Regions from separate parts of the Undibacterium sp. TC4M20W genome, predicted to be linked through region 1. Evidence: predicted binding sites of a transcription regulator. Region 1 holds the regulator's gene; each other region holds the start of a gene.

Evidence for each region. Region 1 encodes sigma-54, which starts transcription at its own class of promoters, with help from an activator protein. Its sites were predicted from a motif close to TGGCANGNAANCTGCTTT; they were not measured.
Region 2: the regulator sigma-54 is predicted to act here: its motif matches at 3,422-3,439, upstream of ACO0LL_RS23400 (nitrate/nitrite transporter).
Region 3: the regulator sigma-54 is predicted to act here: its motif matches at 1,899-1,916, upstream of hmpA (NO-inducible flavohemoprotein).
Region 4: the regulator sigma-54 is predicted to act here: its motif matches at 2,103-2,120, upstream of ACO0LL_RS23545 (ammonium transporter).

What each region holds. Positions count from the first base shown of each region.
Region 1 is NZ_JBMPPI010000001.1:23,955-29,118, reverse strand. Features, by position in the region: gene ACO0LL_RS00135 (enoyl-CoA hydratase/isomerase family protein) at 1-550, opposite strand, end outside; gene hpf (ribosome hibernation-promoting factor, HPF/YfiA family) at 1,176-1,523, opposite strand; gene ACO0LL_RS00125 (RNA polymerase factor sigma-54) at 1,631-3,121, opposite strand; gene lptB (LPS export ABC transporter ATP-binding protein) at 3,133-3,888, opposite strand; gene ACO0LL_RS00115 (LptA/OstA family protein) at 3,890-4,453, opposite strand; gene lptC (LPS export ABC transporter periplasmic protein LptC) at 4,474-5,118, opposite strand; gene ACO0LL_RS00105 (KdsC family phosphatase) at 5,115-5,164, opposite strand, start outside.
Region 2 is NZ_JBMPPI010000025.1:77,614-82,777, reverse strand. Features, by position in the region: gene ACO0LL_RS23410 (putative bifunctional diguanylate cyclase/phosphodiesterase) at 1-312, opposite strand, end outside; gene ACO0LL_RS23405 (protein kinase domain-containing protein) at 437-2,149, opposite strand; gene ACO0LL_RS23400 (nitrate/nitrite transporter) at 2,178-3,392, opposite strand; gene nirB (nitrite reductase large subunit NirB) at 3,764-5,164, shown strand, end outside.
Region 3 is NZ_JBMPPI010000003.1:150,528-155,691, forward strand. Features, by position in the region: gene ACO0LL_RS05145 (hypothetical protein) at 72-266, opposite strand; gene ACO0LL_RS05150 (hypothetical protein) at 738-971, shown strand; gene ACO0LL_RS05155 (HNH endonuclease) at 1,152-1,712, shown strand; gene hmpA (NO-inducible flavohemoprotein) at 1,941-3,158, shown strand; gene ACO0LL_RS05165 (acyl-CoA dehydrogenase family protein) at 3,321-4,580, opposite strand; gene ACO0LL_RS05170 (phosphotransferase family protein) at 4,650-5,164, opposite strand, start outside.
Region 4 is NZ_JBMPPI010000026.1:21,259-26,422, reverse strand. Features, by position in the region: gene ACO0LL_RS23560 (quinone-dependent dihydroorotate dehydrogenase) at 1-477, opposite strand, end outside; gene ACO0LL_RS23555 (arginyltransferase) at 539-1,270, opposite strand; gene aat (leucyl/phenylalanyl-tRNA--protein transferase) at 1,267-1,983, opposite strand; gene ACO0LL_RS23545 (ammonium transporter) at 2,171-3,373, shown strand; gene ACO0LL_RS23540 (NUDIX hydrolase) at 3,452-4,021, opposite strand; tRNA gene ACO0LL_RS23535 (tRNA-Met) at 4,151-4,227, shown strand; gene ACO0LL_RS23530 (methyl-accepting chemotaxis protein) at 4,321-5,164, opposite strand, start outside.

The sequences.
Region 1 (5,164 bases):
CATAGATGGCGTCGGCAGCGGTGATGATTTCGCCAGTCAGTCCCAGGTAAGTACCAATTTCCCCCTCAGTGCGCGACAGGAAATAACCACCGCCTACGTCAGGGAACAGGCCGATATTCACTTCCGGCATCGCCATCTTGGTACGCTCGGTGACGATGCGCAAACGGCAATCTTCACCTGCCTGCGCGATACCCATGCCACCGCCCATGACCACGCCATTCATCAGCGCGATATAGGGTTTCGGGTAGAAATGGATTAAATGATTTAAGGCATATTCTTCAGTGAAAAAATCTTCCAGCAGGGCAGAATCACCTTTGGGTGTGGCCGTGCCCACGTCATAGAAAAAACGAATATCTCCACCCGCGCAAAATGCCTTTTTGCTGCTGCTTTGAATAAACACCGCGCGCACACTCTGATCATCCTGCCAGGTCAGCAAGGTCGTCGTCAGCGCTCTTACCATATCGAGTGACAGCGAGTTCAATGCTTTGGGTCTGTCTAGGGTGATGTAGCCTATATTGTTCTTGACGGAGGTAAGTACAAATTCGCTCATGGTGGTTGACTATGCAGGTAAGGGATGAAGCTGCCATTTTAACTTTGTCGGGCTTGGGCGTCACGGGGTGTATATGTTTATGAGGAAATAGAGTAAGGGCGGCATGATCGTTGCCGTTGCTGTCGGGTTTGACTTTGGGGTTGCAGTTGTTTTTGATTTTCTGCAGTTCCCATGTGTAGCCGCCGTTTGTGCAGTACAGAAAATGGATTAAGAAGAGCCGCTGTCTGAGCGGAGCGAGTTTCGGATCTTCCCATTTTTTGTACTGCACAAACGGGTACCCCGAAGGGGCGGCTACGCCTGGGTCGCCTTTCTTTGAATACTTACTTTGGCGACGCAAAGAAAGTATTTCGGCTGCCGGGCCGAGACCCGGCTTGTGTCCACGAAGGGCAAACGTTTTCATAAAGGTGCGGTATGTAACAAGCGTTGCGGCATACCACGAAAGCCACTGGATTCCAGCTAAAAGCACGCTGGAATGACGTTAACATGTGTACGGATTGTCGCAAGGCAATTCAGTTAATGATTGATGTAAATTGTTAACCTCAAAACCATTAACCCAACAAAAAGGACGCCTTTTAGCGTCCTTGTTTTGGATGTCCGTAACCCTGTTCAGGTAAGGACTGGGGTCTTATGAAGCCGATGCCGGATCAGGTATGTGCTTGATGGCGTCGTGCTGATGGTCTTGCATTTTATCTTTATGCTTGATGACCTGGCGATCAAGTTTATCTACCAGTGCATCGATTGCTGCATACAGATCATGCGCCAGGCTTTCAACGTGAATATCTTTACCGCTGATATGCAAATTGATGTCGGCTTTGTGTCGTTTTTCCTTTTCCCGGAGCTTGTCCACCGTCAGGATGACGGCGATATCAATGACCTGGTCGAAATGCCGCCTGATACGTTCTAGTTTGGTATGTACATATTCACGAATTGCAGGAGTTACTTCGACGTGATGTCCACTGATGGTGAGATTCATACTGTGCTCCTATAGTGATGTTGCTTGCTATAACGATACGCTCTCAGCATTTATTTGCCTTGAGCTAAATCATATATAGCAATTCAAACCGTGATTACAAGGACTGCTTACAAAGATTTACGCAAACTGACTGGGGGGATTTTGAGGGCTTCACGGTATTTGGCAACTGTCCGTCGGGCAATTACCATGCCCTGTTCACCCAGCATGTCTGCAATTTTGCTATCAGAGAGTGGGCTTTTCTGGTCTTCTGCTCCTATCAACTGCTTGATGAGTGCACGTATCGCGGTGGAAGATGCTTCACCCCCTGTTTCCGTCGCGACATGGCTGCCGAAAAAGTACTTCAACTCAAACATGCCATGTGGGGTCAACATGTATTTTTGGGTTGTTACACGCGAGATAGTGCTCTCGTGTAATCCTAGTGTATCAGCAATTTCGCGCAAAACAAGGGGGCGCATTGCAACAGCACCGTGGGTGAAAAAATTGCGTTGCCTTTCGACTATGGCTTGTGCAACGCGCAATATAGTCTCAAAACGTTGCCGCATATTCTTGATCAGCCAGCGGGCTTCCTGCAATTGCGCGCCCATGCCAGCCTCGCCACGGTTTTGCTTCATGATGTTGGCATACATGCTGCTTACCCGCAGCCTGGGCATGACATCCTGATTCAACATGACTTGCCAGCCGTTGCCGGATTTTCTGACGATCACATCGGGTACGACATAGTCCGATTCATCGGCAGCAAAGGCCAGGCCAGGTCGTGGTTTGCACAGGCGGATGATAGTTTGTGCATCGCGCAAATCTTCATCATCGCAATCGAAGATTTTCTTGAGTTTGGTGAAATCTCTTTGGGCAAATAAAGCCAGTTGCGTTTCAACAATTTGCAATGCCAGCCTGCGTGTGACGAAAGCAACTTTTGGCAGACGCCTGATTTGCAAGGCCAGACATTCAGACGGGCTGCGCGCACCGACACCAGCCGGGTCAAAGCTTTGCAACATGTTCAGCGCAAACGCCAGCTCTTCTGGTTCTACGCACAGTTCCAGTGGCAAACTGGCATGTATTTCATCTAATGTTTCGGTCAGGTAACCGTTATTGTCGATCGCATCGATCATCAACTCGACCAGGGCACGGTCACGCGGTTCGCGCAGGTTAAGACGCATCTGTTCCTGCAAGTGCTCACGCAGGGTGATATGGGCTGCACCGAGCTGCGGGCGGCCATCTTCATCATCGCCAGATTTGCTGCCATGCTGTACATCATCAAAGCCCCAGTCTTCTTCGCTGGAAGTGGTGCTGTCATTGCTGATGACGGTTTCTGCATCAGCGGCAGCCGGTTCTGCTGACCTGTCACTGTCTTCTCTTGCTGCCGGTGCTTCCATGCCAGCATCTGCAGAAGTACTGCTGGTATTGATGGCACCGTCAGCCAGCAGGCGTACGGCGTGATCGAGGGGATCATCGACACGTTCCAGCATGGGGTTATCAGTCAGCAGCGTCTCCAGCTCCTGATGCAATTCCAAAGTGGATAACTGCAATAATCGTATTGATTGCTGCAATTGCGGCGTTAAGGCCAGATGTTGTGAGGTACGTAGTTGCAGGCTTTGTTTCATGATGATTCCCGTCACATCCGGAAGTGTTCTCCGAGATAAACGCGACGTACAGATTCATTTTGTATGATGTCGTCAGGCTTGCCGCTGGCAAGTACCGCGCCCTGGTTGATGATATAGGCGTGATCGCAGATGCCCAGGGTTTCGCGTACATTATGATCGGTAATCAGCACGCCTATGCCGCGTTCCTTGAGGAAGCGCACAATGCGTTGAATTTCGATGACGGCGATAGGATCAACACCGGCAAAGGGCTCATCCAGCAAGACAAAGCGTGGGTTGGTCGCCAGTGCGCGGGCAATTTCGACGCGGCGGCGTTCACCGCCTGACAGTGACAGGGCCTGGCTTTCACGTATTTTTTCTATCTGCAAATCTGCCAGCAGGGCATTGAGCCTTTGCTCAATTTTCTTGGCACCGAGATATTTGCCTTCGCTGTCTTTTTGCAATTCGAGTACGGCGCGGATATTGTCTTCTACTGTCAGCTTGCGAAATACCGAAGCTTCCTGTGGCAGGTAAGACAAACCCAGTACGGCACGTTCATGGATAGGTAGTTGCGAAATATTCACGTCATCAATCGTGATATCTCCAGCATCTGAAGGTACCAGGCCAACGATCATGTAAAACGAGGTGGTCTTGCCTGCGCCATTCGGCCCCAGCAAACCCACCACCTCACCGCTTTTCAATAGCAGTGAGACATCGCGCACGACCTGGCGCGCGCCATAGCGCTTTTGCAAGCCCTTGACAAGCAAGGTGCTGCTTGACTGTGCAGTCATCTTATTTAGCCTGTTTTTCTGGTTTTGGTTGCAAGGTGATGGTGATATTGCCTGAGCCATCTACATGCTGGCCACTGGTCGAATTCGTGCCAACAAAAACATCATTCTTGCTGTCATAAGACAGGTACTCACCTTCCTGTTCCTGGGTGACGCGTTTGCCTTCGAGGTAGCGTACCTTGGCCTTGGAAATGAATTTGACGATTTCTGTACTCTGGTTGTATTCAGCACGGTCAGCTTCTCCATCTACCCACAGATCAGGGCCACCATCGCGCTTCTGGCGGAAGGTGACTTTGCGGCCACTGCCACCTGTCAGAACAACAAACTGATCGCCATTCGGGGCTTCGGTCACGACAGCACTCTCAGAAGTGACGGTCAGGGTGCCGCGCACCAGAGACACGCCCTTGGATAATCTGCTGACGCTGGCTTTGCCATCACTGATGCCATAACCGGCTTTGATGATGGTTTCTTTATTACTGTCGGCTTTTTCTGCATTTGCAGAAACACAGGCCAGGCCCAGGCAGGCCAGGCTGATCAAGCGTGTGACGCTAAATGATGTTTTGATCATGTGCATATTCGCTTTCTTGCTTATTTATTCCCGGTTTTGGGAGCTGGTTCACGTTTCTTGAGTTGAATGTAAACCTTGCTCAGCAATTCCAGGCCTTGGGTTGAATTATTGGCAATCATGCCAGTTGCAGTTGAATGCAGTTTGCCGGTCGTAATTGAAACCGGTTTGTCGGTTTTAACGATATCGTCATCCGGCAGGAGCAAAAGATAATCAGACTCCACACGCACGAATTGTGAACTCAGGCCCTCGGGCCTTTCCATGCTGACATTGTCATACAGGTGAACCATGTCATGCTCACGCTTGGGCGTGGTCAGCGATGATTTTTGCGATACAACGGCGAGTTCAGCACGCAGGTGCAGCGGTGGCCTGTCCTTGTCAAAGCTGTTGATCTGCGGATGCTTGATTTCTATATTGTCGGTCCGTGGCAAATGCACCAGGCTGTCACCAGTGATATGGTAATTGGCCTTGCCATTGTTTGACAGCCGGATGAAATTGAATTTCTCGACATAGTAATCAGGCGCTGATCTGGCGGAAGTGCGGTTTTGCTCATCATCGGCATGGCGGCGTATGACTTCCATGACCCAGATCGTGCCCATGGTGATCACGCCCAGCAGGATCACGGCCAGCCAGATGCGGAAGCGGTCTATGGTCATTTGGGGTTTCATGTCAGATATGCTTGTAAAGCCTGTTCATATTTGCCCTGGGCACGCA
Region 2 (5,164 bases), on a different contig from region 1:
GTCTATGCGGCGATTTTTTTCATCGACGATAGTGTATTCAGGTACCCGTTGTTCATAAGGAACTGTCAGGAATTGCAATAAGGCTCTGCCGACGTTTTCTGTCGCCACACTGAGTTCTTGCACATACAGGAGACTTTGCACCTCTTTGCGGGCAAATTGCTCATTGCGCGCAGTCATGTTGCGGATTTGTGAAATTGGCAACAGCAAGACGATGCTGAACAGTATTAGCAGCAAAGCATAGCTCAATGCCAGCCGCATGCCTACACGGCGCAAGCGCAGGAGCTGGATCAGGCGATGAAAGCTGTTCGACATAAATATGGCCGCAATATAGTCTTGAGTCTTAGTCTGGTAAAAAGTTGCCGGCACACAAGCGCATGCTACTACAGGCTTATGTTAATGCACTATTAACAGCGAGAGCAATACTATTGTGCAGGGATCAACGGGCGATCAGTATATACAACATCAGCACATTGGCGACGATGGACAAGACTGCCAGCATGCGCCAGGTGGCCAGCGGGTCGCGTTGTGCCAGGGGTTTGGCTTGCGGGGCGGGCAGGGGATGGGAGGCACCGCGTTCCAGTGCCAGTAAAAATTCTTCTGCAGTTTCAAAGCGCTCAGCTTCGTCACGTGCCACGGCTTTGAGCAAAACATTTTCCAGCCAGAGTGGCAAGTCGGGGCGGTAGCGCCCCGGCGACGCAGGCTCAGCAAACTTGGGGCGCTGGAAAGGTTCGATTTCGCCATAGGGATAGTGGCGTGTCAGCAAATAGTAAAGTGTGACACCGGTGGCATACAGATCCGTGGCGCGGGATGGTGCTGCGCCCTGGAACTGTTCCGGCGCTAAAAATGAAGGCGTGCCTGCCATGCTGTGGCTGGCATTGCCCTGACCATCCTGGCTGTCAAAGCCGGATTGCGCGACACCAAGGTCAAGAATGCGGATTTCGTCATCGTCCCCCAGATGGACATTGGCAGGCTTGACATCCCTGTGCAAGATGCTGCGCCTGTGCAGTGCACCGATGGCGCGTACCAGCTTGCCGCCATAAGCGACTGCTTCTGGTATGGTGAAATGCTGCCCGGCTTCCAGCCTTTGTTGCAGGGATGCACCCGCATGCCAGGTTGAGAGATAGTACAGGTAGTTTCTTTGATCGGGCGTGATCACCTGGGGAAAGAAGCGCGCTACCACGCGCTTGGCCAGCCACGCTTCATGCGCAAAGGCTGAGCGCTCCTGTGCATCATTGGCCTTGTCGGGATGCAGGGTTTTTAACACCAGTTGCCGGTGATGAGAGGTGTCGCTGACGCGGTACAGTATCGTCGTCAGCGAGGTATGCATGACTTCTTCTATCGCATAGCCGTCAAGGGTCTGGCCAGGCTTCATGCGCGGTGGCACGGGCAGGGCGTGCAGCTCGCTGATGGCATCGCGCAACTCACCTTCTGGTAAGCTGTCTATGCGGGCGATCACGGCACTGCAGTTGTCTTGCGACCCCGCTTTCAGTGCGGCTGCGCATAAAGCTTCGCAGGCAGCCTCACTGCTCAGCTTGCCTGCGCTGACCTGCTTCAAAAAATCTGTCAGGTCATATTCTGTGAGACTGGCCCAGATACCATCGCAGGCCAACAAAAAGACATCATTGACACGCAACTCACCCATGCCATGATCAATGACGAGGTGATTATCGAGGCCTATGGCGCGGGTCAGCACATGCTGCATCTCCGGTCTGTCCCAGACATGGTCCTGGGTCAGTTTTTGCAAGGCACCGTCACGCAACAGGTAACAGCGGGTGTCGCCGACATGTGCACTGTAATACATGCGCCCACGCAAGACCAGTGAGGTCATGGTGGTGGCCATGCCTGCCAGCTCACGGCGGACTGAGCCTTGCTGCTGCACCCAGCTATTCATGGCGACCAGCACCTTGTCGAGTGCTGTTGTTACCTCCCAGGTGTCAGGCGTAGCATAGTAATCGGTCAGCAGCCCACGTACTACATATTCAGCCGCTTCGCGCCCGCCTTCATTGCCAGAGACGCCATCGGCTACGGCCAACACCATGCCCTTGCAGGATAGCTCAGGTTCGCCTGGCGTGACCATGCCGACAAAGTCTTCATTACGCGGGCGTATGCCAGCGACGCTGTGATGTCCTGTGCTGACTGTCAGTGGCATGTTTGTGTATTTTGTGTATTTTGTGTATTCAGATTTTTGCAGTAGTCATGGCGGCAGAGCCCCAGGTCGTGCGCCAGCGTTTCTTGACCAATGATAAACCCAGCAAGGCGATGATGGCGAGGCTGGCGAAAATCGACAGGCCTATTTGATAACTGCCGGTGATCTGACGTGAATAACCCATGCTGGCCGCCAGATAAAAACCACCTATGCCACCTGCCATGCCCACCAGGCCAGTCATGACACCCATCTCTTTACGGAAACGCTGCGGCACCAGTTGGAATACCGCACCATTGCCCGTGCCCAGTGCCAGCATGGCAACCACGAATACACATACTGCAGCAGTCGCAGATTGCAGACCGATGGATGCAATGAACAGGAAGGCAGAAGCGATGGTGTATATGACAGACAGGGTTTTGATGCCACCTATGCGGTCAGCAATACGGCCACCCATGGGGCGCACCAGAGAACCGGCAAACACGCACGCAGCAGTGAAGTAACCGGCAGTAATTGGCGTTAAACCATATTGCGTATTGAAATAAATCGTCAGGGAAGATGCCAGGCCAGAGAAGCCGCCAAAGGTCACGCTGTAAAAGAACATGAACCACCACGCGTCTTTGTCTTTCAGCACGGCCAGGTATTCAGTCAGGGATTTGCCAGGTGCATCACCCGGCGCATCCTTGGCGAAAATCAGGTAAACCGCCAGCGCGATGAATAAGGGTATCAGCGCCAGACCAAACACATTTTGCCAGCCAAAGGCAATTGCCAGTGCTGGTGCAAACAAGGCGGCAAAGGCGGTGCCGGAATTGCCTGCACCCGCTATCCCCAAGGCAGTACCCTGGTGTTCAGGCGGATACCAGCGCGATGCCAGCGGCAATGCCACGGCAAAGGCAGAACCTGCGACACCCAGGATCACGCCGAGGAACAGCAGTTGTTCATAAGTGTGCAAATTTCCCAGCCATGCCCAGCACAAGCCTATCAGCACGACGATCTGGCCTATCAATCCTGCTTTCTTGGGTTTCAAATGATCGACCAGCACGCCCATGACGATGCGCAGCAAGGCACCAGCCAATAAGGGGGTGGCGACGACCAGGCCTTTTTGTGCTGCAGTCAGGCCCAGGTCCTTGGAAATCTGGATGGCGAGTGGCCCCAACAATACCCAGACCATAAAACTCAGGTCGAAATAAAAGAAGGATGCCAATAAGGTGGGTGTGTGCCCGGCTTTCCAGAAGGAAGTTTTTTGCATGATCGCTCCAATAGTGAACATGCATGCCACTTGCAAGGGACGTGCCATCAAAATGTGCAGGTGATTCGCGTATTCCATGATTAAAAACAAAACTTTCTGCGCAAAAACTGTGCGCGCTCTGAATTAAATGGTGCAATGCACCAGAATGGCTGAGTTTTGTATGAGTGCCGCGAGGATTTTTGGTGCATGCTTCAAGAAGTGGCATTGCTTTTGCTGCCAACCGAGGAATCCTCCGTTTTTCTTGGTGAAAACCATATTAATGCGCAGTTAAATTGGTGCAGGCTTATAAAAACAGCCTGGCTTTCCCTCTGATAAAAACGAACTGGCATTGCTCTTGCTTAGAGTCTGGGGAGACAAGCAAAGGAGCAGCCATGAAGAAACTTAAGCTAGTGATGGTAGGGAATGGTATGGCAGGTGTGCGTACCCTGGAAGAATTAATCAAGATCGCCCCCGACCTGTATGACATTACCGTATTTGGTGCAGAACCTTATGCCAATTACAACCGTATCCTGCTATCACCTGTATTGGCAGGCGAGCAAACCATCAAAGACATCATGCTCAATGATGTGGATTGGTATGAAGAAAATAATATCACCCTGCACCTGGGCAAAAAAATCGTCAAGATAGACAGGGCACGCCGTCTGGTGATCGCCGAAGACGGTACCCAGACTGAATACGACCGTCTGCTGCTGGCGACTGGCTCTACACCTTTCATGTTGCCGGTTCCCGGCAAGGATCTCAAGGGCGTGATTGCCTACCGAGACATCTACGATACCAATACCATGATAGAGGCGGCAGAAAAGCATACGCATGCTGTCGTTATCGGTGGAGGCCTGCTGGGCCTGGAAGCCGCCAATGGCTTGAAAATGCGCGGCATGAGCGTGTCTGTCGTGCATTTGCCAGGCTGGCTCATGGAACGCCAGCTTGATCCTGTTGCTGGCAAGATGCTGCAAAAATCTCTGGAAGACCGTGGCCTGAACTTCCTGCTGGAAAAAAATACCGAAGCTATCATTGGTGACGATGCTGGTCATGTGAAATCCATACGCTTTACCGACGGCCTGGAAATCCCTGCGCAATTGATCGTCATGGCAGTCGGCATACGTCCCAATACTGCGCTGGCAGAATCTGCCGGGTTGTATTGCAATCGCGGCATCATCGTCAATGACACCATGCAGACTTATGACCCGCGCATTTACTCTGTTGGCGAATGCGTCAATCATCGCGGCACAGTGTATGGCCTGGTTGCCCCTTTGTTCGAAATGGCCAAGGTCTGCGCCAATCACCTGGCCAATTTTGGCATAGGCCGGTACCAGGGTTCAGTCACATCTACCAAGCTGAAAGTGACAGGCATAGACCTGTTTTCTGCCGGTGAATTCATGGGGGGCAAAGATACTGAAGAGATTATTTTGTCTGACCCCATAGGTGGTGTTTACAAGAAGCTCGTGGTCAAGGATGACAAGCTGATTGGTGCTTGTTTATATGGCGATACCGTAGATGGCAGCTGGTATTTCAAACTGCTGCGCGAAGGCAAGAATATTTCAGAAATCCGTGACTCATTGATGTTCGGCGAATCGAATACCGGTGACGTTGGTCATGAAGGACACACCAAGGCAACTGCCATGCCGGACGAGGCCGAGGTCTGTGGCTGTAACGGCGTCTGCAAAGGCACCATCGTCAAGGCCATCAAGGAAAAAGGCCTGTTCACGCTTGACGATGTGCGCAAGCATACCAAGGCATCCGCATCCTGCGGTTCATGTACCGGGCTGGTAGAA
Region 3 (5,164 bases), on a different contig from region 1:
CATGGTCAATAATGAGAAAGCCTAGCAATTAACAAGCATATGAATACGCAAAGCACTTATCAATCACTGATTCAGGCAAGTCCTGGCCTCGCGACGCGGGCAGGCAGGCTATTGGGCAAGTGGATGGGGATAAGCGAAGCTGAAGTTATTGCAGCAGGAACGATTTCTGCGGCGGCACTGGTGCCGGCATGCGACACGGCCACAGGCTTTGGCGGCCAGGATGGCGGCAGTGAGCTTGCATTCTGCAGGGCTATGATGATGGACATTCGGGGTGCAAACCCTTGAAATCAAGAAAGCAGATATGAATCTGCTACTTGATGAGAGCTGAAAAGCCCGGATGCCTTTAAAGCTCCGGGCTTTTTGCCTTTTTTGGTTTCTAAAATCCATGCTTTGACAGATGGCTTTTGGAAACCCAGTAGTAAAACCCGCCGTTTGGCGGTCGTGCCGGGAAACGCCGGATAACACGGGATTCTTTAACAATTCGGGAAGATGTATAGATAGCCCCTTCCGCTACATGTTTGTGCATGTGACGGGCAGGGGGCATGCTGTGAATATTGAATGATATTCGCAGCATGTTAAAAGTGACTTGAGATCAGGTCATTTTTAACATGCTGGCGCTTCATTTTGTGATGAGGCCTATACTTCCCACTACGGATAACACTGCAAAAAAGAAAATTCCTGTGGCGAGTTAAGGCATGTATTTTGTCATCCTATAAAAACAAGAAAAATAGAAAATTATGTTTATGATTTATTGGTCCATCCGTACTGATGGAAAAGAACAGGCCTGTTCGAAAGAGTTTGCCAATGATTGCATGGCTGATGCCTTGCGATTCACTGAGTCTTTGCGCGCAGAGCAGCGTCATGGCGCAGCGATTCGCCATATCACTATGTCGTGTGAAAATCCTGATTTAGTTGGTCATGCTGGTGTCGCTGATGCTGGGCCAGAATATTCCTGGAAAAAACGTCGTTAAATCCAGTGAAACGCAGTGAAATGCCGATTCGGCTGAAATTTGATCATCATGCCTTACAGCATCAGCAAATCGTGGCTACAATGAAAGAACAAGTCGTCGTGATTGCGATGGCATGTGCAGCGAGCACCTATCAATCCGTCTTCCCAAATTGGAAAAACATCCCATACAAACAGGTGATGTATGCAACAAATATTGGTTTTGGATATAGCAGGGGTACCGTATGACTGGATAAGTCAGAACGACGCTGCGACTCAGTACGCCGCAAAAAAAGTGGCATGGGATATAGGTGATCGGGTCATCATGCTGCGTGGTGGCTACAACAAGGATGGTGAACAATCAAAAATCTTCATCAAGCCTATTATTTCTATACGTAATAGTGAACGCATGTCCAGGAACAGCCGTCATCAGATTCCCTTGGGCGACGGTAACCGCCTGCTATATGCGCGTGACAGGCACATCTGTGCTTATTGTGGCGAGACTTTTCCTTACCAGGAATTATCACGCGACCACATTCTGCCAACTTCTCGCGGTGGAAAAGATGCATGGGAAAATTGCGTAACTGCTTGCAAGGAATGCAATCACGCCAAAGGTAACAAGTTTGTGCATGACTTCAAACCTTTGATTTATGTGCCGTATGCACCTTGCCGTTTCGAGCATTTCATCCTTAGCGGCAGGAATGTGATTGCTGATCAACTGGAGTATCTTTCAGCGAAATTACCCAGACACAGTCGTCTGCTGTAGCGCGTGGGGCATGAATCCTTGCTGCATGTAAGTGGATTCATGCCTTTTTAAATTCAGGATTTTATTCAAGCAGCACAATTGTCAGTGCAATTTATAACATGCATTTACAATGCATGTTATATGGGGTATGATGGCTCCACATTAACTTTGAATTTCACCGATTGTTTAAAGTCTTTCATTTTCATTTGGCTTTAAACATGCATTTAAAATACATTTATATAATTGGATATGTTAAACATTAATACAAGAAATCTAGTAAAAGCCACGGTACCGGTATTGAAAGAACATGGTGTCGCCTTGACCCGCCATTTTTATGCGCGCATGTTTTTACATAACCCGGAATTGAAACCTGTCTTTAATCAGGGTAATCAGCAATCTGGCAGCCAGCAACAAGCTTTGGCAATGGCTGTATTGGCGTATGCCGAACACATTGATGACCCTTCGGTCCTGATGCCGGTTTTGACCCTGGTAGCGAACAAGCACGTCAGCGTTGGTATCAGGGCAGAGCATTATCCTGTCGTTGGCATGCATCTATTGGCATCGATCAAAGAGGTATTGGGAGACGCTGCCAGCGATGAGTTATTGGCAGCCTGGGCTGCAGCCTATGGGCAACTGGCAGATATATTGATTGCACAAGAGAGCGCCATTTATGCAAAAGCGGCAATGACCTCCGGAGGGTGGACAGGATGGCGCGGCTTCATCGTCAGCAAAAAAGTAGTGGAAAGTGAAGAAATAACGTCCTTCTATTTGCAACCTGCCGATGGTGGATCGGTGCCTGATTACAAGCCAGGTCAGTACATCTCTGTCAAAGTATTTGTGCCTGAATTGGGTATGATGCAACCACGTCAGTACAGCCTTTCATGTGCGCCTGGTCAAGCCTATTTGCGTATATCCGTCAAACGTGAGGCTGCAATGGCGACCAAACCAGCTGGCCTGGTTTCCAATGTATTGCACAGGGACTGTCATGAAGGAGCATTAATTGATGTGGCACCACCTATGGGGGATTATGTCTTGCATGAGGACAGGGATACACCCGTGGTTCTGATCAGTGCGGGTGTAGGTGTAACTCCCAAACTTGCCATGCTGGAGCATTTGCTCAAACAAAACACCAGACGCAAAATACGTTTCGTGCATGCTTGCAGGCATGGTGGAGTGCATGCATTCAAACAACAAGTTCGCGAATTGAGCGAGCAATACGGACAGATCAAATCATTGACGTATTACGAGGTGCCTCGCGCAGAAGATCTGCAGTCCATAGATTATGATCAGCAAGGGCGACTGGATCTGCAGACTGTGGCGAGTGATTTTATTTTACCTGAAGCCGATTATTACATCTGTGGACCGCGTCCGTTCATGCAGGCGCAAATCGCCAGTTTGCAGAGCCTTGGCATCACATCTGCACGTATTCATAAAGAGGCTTTTGGGAGTGGCGGATTCGCACATTGATGAGCCACCGCAATGTCAGGCTTTGTGTAATTTGAAACCTATGCTATTGCCTTGCTGTAGCTCTGTATTAATGTGATTTTTCAGGTCAAATAAAATCAGGTGAGGGTACAGTGCGCAACTCATGTTGCCAACGAATTGCGCACTGATTCAATCTGAGTTTATTCAGGAACGGGTAATTGGCAAACCCAGATCTTCAGTCAGGCTGATATGTTTGGCCAACTCTAGTTTGGCGATCGCATTTCTATGCACTTCATCCGGGCCATCTGCCAGACGTAAAGTGCGGTTGCCAGCCCATTGTGCCGCCAGCGGGAAATCGCCAGAAACACCACCAGCACCATGGGCCTGTATCGCCCAGTCCAGCACTTGCTGGGTGACGTTCGGTGCCAGAACCTTGATCATGGCGATCTCTGCCTGCGCATGTTTGTTGCCGACGGTATCCATCATATAAGCTGCCTTCAGGGTTAACAGACGTGCCGTATCAATTTGTATGCGCGACTCTGCAATGCGCTCACGCCAGATGCTTTGTTCAGAAATCTTCTTGCCAAAGGCAGTGCGGTTGTTCAGGCGCTTGCACATCAATTCCAGTGCGCGTTCTGCCACACCGATGGCGCGCATGCAGTGATGGATACGGCCAGGGCCAAGACGACCTTGGGCAATTTCAAAACCACGGCCTTCACCTAAAAGAATATTCGATGCAGGCACACGCACGTTTTCAAACAGGATTTCGCAATGACCATGTGGTGCATCGTCGTAACCAAACACGGGAAGAGGGCGTACTACCGTAATGCCCGGGGTTTTGGCATCCACCAGTATCATCGATTGTTGTGAGTGACGGGCAGCGTTGAAATCAGTCTTTCCCATCAATATATAAACCGCACAACGTGGGTCACCTGCGCCAGATATCCACCATTTGTGGCCATTGATGACATAGTCGTCGCCATCGCGGTCAATACGGGTTTCTATGTTGGTGGCATCTGATGAGGCAACCCCAGGCTCTGTCATTGCAAAGGCAGAGCGGATTTCGCCACGCAACAGCGGCTCCAGCCACTGTTTTTTGTGTTCTTCGCTGCCATAGCGTTCTATGGTTTCCATATTGCCGGTGTCAGGGGCCGAGCAGTTGAATACTTCTGGTGCCCAGCTTACACGGCCCATGATTTCGCACAGTGGCGCGTAATCCAGATTCGACAAGCCTTCTGGCGCGCGTACCGATTTTGGCAGGAATAAATTCCACAAGCCTTGCGCACGCGCTTTCGGCTTTAAGTCTTCAATGATCTGGGTGGCGATCCAGCGATTGCCTTTTTCCAGGCCATTGCGGTCAATTTCTTCTTTATAAGCTTTTTCATTAGGATAAATATGCTCATCCATGAAACGCAAGAGCCGGCCTTGCAAGTCTTTACAGCGATCTGAGTATTCGAATTCCATGTTGTCTCCAATGATATTGTCGTTTTGCGCTGCTTTGGAACTGAGAGAATGTGCTGTCTGAATAAATGATTACTTTTTAGCGTAGCTCCAGCCCAGTTCAGCCATGGGGCGTGCCGCTTCGCCAGATTTTTTGGCCTGGGCGCTGGACGCTGTGCCATCAACATAACGTTTCATGATGCCTTGCAAAATCCCCGCCATGCGGAACAGGTTATAGGCCAGATAAAAATTGAAATCTTCCTGGCGTATGGTTTTACCAGTGCGCTCGCAATATTTGGCAATGTATTCCTGCTCATTGGGGATACCCAATGCCTTGTGATCAAGACCGGCGATGCCACGGAACTGGCCGGGGGTTACATGCCAGCTCATGCAGTGGTAAGAGAAGTCAGCCAGAGGGTGGCCGAGAGTAGACAGTTCCCAATCCAGTATCGCCATGATGCGTGGCTCAGTTGGATGAAACATCATATTATCCAGACGGTAATCGCCATGTACGATACTCGTGTCGTCACCAGGTGGGATATTGTGCGGCAACCATTCAATAAGATTGTCCATAGCTTCGATTTTTTCAGTCTCGGAAGCACGATATT
Region 4 (5,164 bases), on a different contig from region 1:
CGCACGTTCTATCGGTGTATCGGCATTCTTGCCTATGTTGAGGCCAAGCACGCCTTGTTTGTCCTGGTAAAAACGCGAAGCCTGTACGTTTTTGACAAAGGCATCGACACCACCATTGTTAAAACCCATGCGGTTGATAATCGCATCTGCCTGCGGCAGGCGGAACATGCGTGGCTTGGGATTACCCGCTTGCGCACGCGGTGTGACTGTGCCAATTTCTATGGAACCAAAACCGATTGCCGCCAGGCCATCAATATACGCACCGTCCTTGTCCAGGCCAGCAGCAAGACCCACGGGATTGGGAAAACGCACACCCATGACAGTGCGCGCATCTTCTGCAGGTTTATTGCCCAGCAAGCCACCCAGGCCAAGTTTATTGGCACGCTGCAGCGCAGGTAAGGTCAGGTGATGGGCATTTTCCGGATCCATGGCAAACAGGGCAGGGCGGATCAGGGAGTAAAGAAGTTTTGCAGACATGTAAATAGGTGGGAAAGAAAAGTTAAAAATAAAATTTGAGAGACAAACAGAAAGGAGAGCTTCACAGTTCCCGCAAAGTCTGCCAGCGCCCCTGCATCAAGGCATCAAGGGGGCGGAAATTGGTTTTGTAAGCCATCTTGGGGCTGGCAGCGATCCAGTAACCCAGATAAACATAGGGCAGCTTCAATAAGCGCGTTTGCTCTATCTGCCACAAGACATTGTAGGTGCCGTAGGATGCAGTCGCATCATCCGGGTCATAAAAGGTATACACGGACGACAAGCCATCTGTGAGCACATCAATGATGCTGACCATGCGCAGGATATTGTTGTCATCCCTGAATTCAACCAGGCGTGTATTTACCCGGCTTTGCAGCAAAAATTGCGCATATTGGTCACGGCTGTCATTGTCCATGCCGCCGCCAGAGTGGCGCGCACCCTGATAGCGCTGGTAGAGCTCATAGTGTTCATGCACATAACTGAGGCTGCTGACGCGTGCATGCAGATTGCCATGTTTTTTCCAGGCGCGGCGCTGGCTGCGGTTGGTTTCAAACTCATTGACGCGTACGCGCACTGGTGTACAGGCCTGGCAGTTATCGCAATGCGGCCGGTAAATAAAAATGCCGCTACGGCGAAAGCCACTCTTCACCAGCTCTGAATATGCATCCGCATTAATCAGATGCGCAGGCGTGGCCACCTGTGAACGCGCCTGCAAGCCTTCCAGATAACTGCAAGGGTAGGGCGCTGTCGCATAAAACTGTATGCTGGCGAAGGGGAGTTCGTTAAGCTGGGTCACGGGCTGATCTTGTTGACTATGGTCCAATTGCTAATCGCTGGCAAGGCACTGGCATGTTCTACCCAGCGCAAAAACTCGGCTCTGCTAATCGCTTTTGCGCCCAGAGATGCCAAATGTGCCGTCTCTTGCTGGCAGTCTAACATTTTCACCCCATGTTCACGCAAGAAAAATACCAGGTGTGCCAAGGCTATTTTTGATGCATCCGTGACTCTGGCAAACATGGATTCGCCATAAAACATGCGGCCTATGCAAACGCCATAGGCACCACCGACCAGTTCACCATCCAGCCATACCTCGGTCGAATGGGCATATCCCAGCTTGTGCAAGTCACAATAACCAGCAACGATGTCGTCAGAAATCCAGGTGCCATGCTCTTCACCGCGCGGCGCGGCACAAGCCCGCATGACATCTTCAAAGGCAGTATCAAAGCGCACCTCCCAGCGCGGGTCTTTGCTGATCTGGCGCAAGCGCTTCTTCAGACTTGCGGATAGTTTGAAATCCTCCACCTGCAAGACCATGCGGGGATCGGTGGACCACCACAAAATAGGTTGCCCATCAGAAAACCAGGGAAAGATGCCATTTCTATAAGCATATAGCAAGCGTCCTGCTGACAGGTCGGCACCCGCTGCCAGCAAGCCTGCCGCACCGTCTTTTTCAGTAAGTGCGTTGCTGGGATGAGGGAAGGGGCTATCAGTTTCCAGCCAGGGGATCACGCAGCCCCCAATATTGCTTGCACCAAAAAAACGCCATTTTTCAGTGCGCCAAACTTGGCCATCAAATAATCAGTTTCTAAAAATCGCATTAAATCAATCACTTATCGTTTGCACCAAATTGGAATGCATTTTGCTTTATCAGTGCATCTTTAATTCAAACTTGCACTTAAATTGGGAGATATTTTGCATGAATGCACAAAATAGCAGCGCGGACGCCTTGTTTATCTTGCTTGGCGCAATCATGATTTTAGCAATGCATGCGGGTTTTGCGTTTTTAGAATTGGGTACTGTGCGCAAGAAAAACCAGGTCAATGCCCTTGTCAAGATACTGGTTGATTTTGCCGTATCGACCATCGCATACTTTTTTGTCGGTTACACCATTGCTTACGGCGTGCAGTTTTATTCTGGTGCCGAAGTGCTGGTCGCCAAAAACGGCTTTGAAATGGTCAAGTTCTTTTTCTTGCTGACCTTTGCCGCCGCCATTCCCGCCATTATCTCAGGCGGCATTGCCGAGCGGGCAAAATTTCACCCGCAACTGATCGCGACAGCCTTGCTGGTCGGTGTGTTATATCCTTTCTTTGAAGGCATAGCCTGGAACCAGCGTTTTGGCATACAGGCTTGGTTAAAAGCAGCTTTCTCTGAAGAATTCCATGACTTTGCCGGTTCTGTGGTTGTGCATGCCTTTGGTGGCTGGGTGGCCTTGCCTGCAGTATTGTTACTGGGTGCACGCCGTGGCCGCTATATGAAGAATGGCGCAATTGCCGCCCACCCACCATCGAGCATCCCTTTTCTGGCCTTGGGTGCGTGGATACTCACTGTGGGCTGGTTTGGTTTCAATGTCATGAGTGCACAAACCATGGAAAAGATGAATGGCCTGGTTGCCATGAATTCTCTCATGGCCATGGTGGGCGGTACGCTGGTCGCTTTCATCCTCGGCAAGAATGACCCTGGCTTCGTCTACAACGGCCCTCTGGCGGGTCTGGTGGCAGTTTGTGCCGGTTCTGACCTTATGCATCCGCTGGGCGCACTGTTTACTGGTGGCATGGCTGGCGCCATTTTTGTCTGGATGTTCACCTGGACGCAAAACAAATGGAAAGTCGATGATGTACTCGGTGTCTGGCCCCTGCATGGGCTATGCGGTGCCTGGGGTGGTATTGCTGCTGGTATCTTTGGCTTAAAGTCTCTGGGTGGTCTTGGCGGCGTCAGCTTCATGTCGCAATTGCTGGGCACCGTCATGGGTGTTGCGATTGCTTTCATCGGTGGCTATATCATCTACGCCAGTTTGAAAAAACTCGTAGGCATACGTCTTGATCCTGAAGAAGAATTTGAAGGTGCAGATTTGGCTATACACAAAATCTCATCGACTGCAGAACGCGAAACCAGTTGGTAATGACGAAAATAATGTCGAAAAAAATGGGCAAATTAAAATTTGCCCATTTTTTTTGATATTAGCCTGGCCAATGTTATTTCAGCCATCCCGCATGGGCTTGAAAATATCATGCTCATGCGTCCGGAAGCGCCCACCATTTTTTACTTTCGCCAGATCTTCAAAGAAAAACTTCAGTGTATGGCCTATGGTAGGGAAGGCGATGTCATCCCAGGGAATTTGCTCTTCAGAGAATAGCGCCACTTCCAGGCTCTCGACCCCGGCGGCGTAATTCAGATCCAGCAAGGTGGCGCGATAAAATAAATGCACCTGATGTACATGTGGCACATTCAAGATAGAAAACAGCTCATGTAATTTGATATTGGCACCAGCTTCTTCCTCGGTCTCACGTTGTGCAGCCTGTGCCGTTGTCTCATTATTTTCCATGAAGCCGGCAGGCAGGGTCCAGAAGCCCAGACGCGGTTCTATGGCTCGCTTGCATAATAATATCCTGGTGACACCATCTTCTTCCCAAGCAGGAATAGAACCTACGACCATCTTTGGGTTTTGATAATGGATAGTGCCACAAGCCGGGCAAACAAAACGCTCGCGGGTATCATCAACAGGAATTTGCAAGACCACCGGGGACGCGCATTCAGAGCAGAATTTCATGGGCAAAAAAGAGTCAAAATTGGCGAATCTGCAGAGTGTAACACCTGTCCGTAAAAGCGCGGCAAAAGTCCATGTCCTATAAAAGAATTGCGCTGAGCAGCAAAATCATGTATAGTTTCATTCTTCAGACGCGGGGTGGAGCAGTCTGGCAGCTCGTCGGGCTCATAACCCGAAGGTCGTAGGTTCAAATCCTGCCCCCGCAACCAAGTATTCAAGTCCTTGATCAGAAATGATCAAGGACTTTTTGCTTTTCTGCGTTCTTCTTTTTTCGCTTCTTCTCCCATCGTTCTCTCCGATGCTTATTTCTCTCTTGCTGACGCAGATATCTGTAGCGGAATGACTTGTCGTGCATTCGTTTGCCTTGCGGCTTTTGGGTGTTCGGAAATATTGTGTAATCTGGCGGCGGTGGCAGGTGTGTTGTCGTCGGTTTTGAATACGCTGACGACATCGGCTTGTCTTCTTGCCTGATCCTGCAGGGATTCGGCGGCGGCGGCTATTTCTTCTACGAGGGCAGAGTTTTGCTGGGTGGTATTGTCCAGTTCCACAATGGCCCGGTTGATTTGTTCTATGCCGGCAGTCTGTTCTGCGCTGGCGGAGCTTATTTCTGCAATGATATGGGTTACATGTCTGACGCTGCTGACAACTTCACTCATGGTTAGCCCGGCTTCATCAACAAGCTGAGTTCCTGCATTGACCTTTTCTACAGAGGTATCGATGAGGAGTTTGATCTCTTTTGCTGCGGTTGCAGAGCGCTGGGCAAGATTGCGTACCTCAGTGGCAACCACGGCAAACCCCCGGCCTTGCTCGCCAGCGCGCGCTGCTTCGACGGCGGCGTTCAGTGCCAGAATATTTGTCTGGAAGGCGATGCCATCAATGACGCTGATGATATCGACAATCTTCCTGGATGATTCGCTGATGGATGACATGGTATCGACCACCCGTGTGACGACATTGCCCCCTTTGACCGCTACTTCAGACGCATTTTTCGCAAGCTGATTGGCTTCAAGGGCGTTATCGGAATTTTGCTTGACGGCACTCGTGAGTTCTTCCATGGATGACGCGGTTTCTTCCAGTGCGCTCGCCTGCTTTTCCGTGCGTGCGGAAAGATCCTGATTGCCTGATGCGATTTGTGTGGATGCGGTG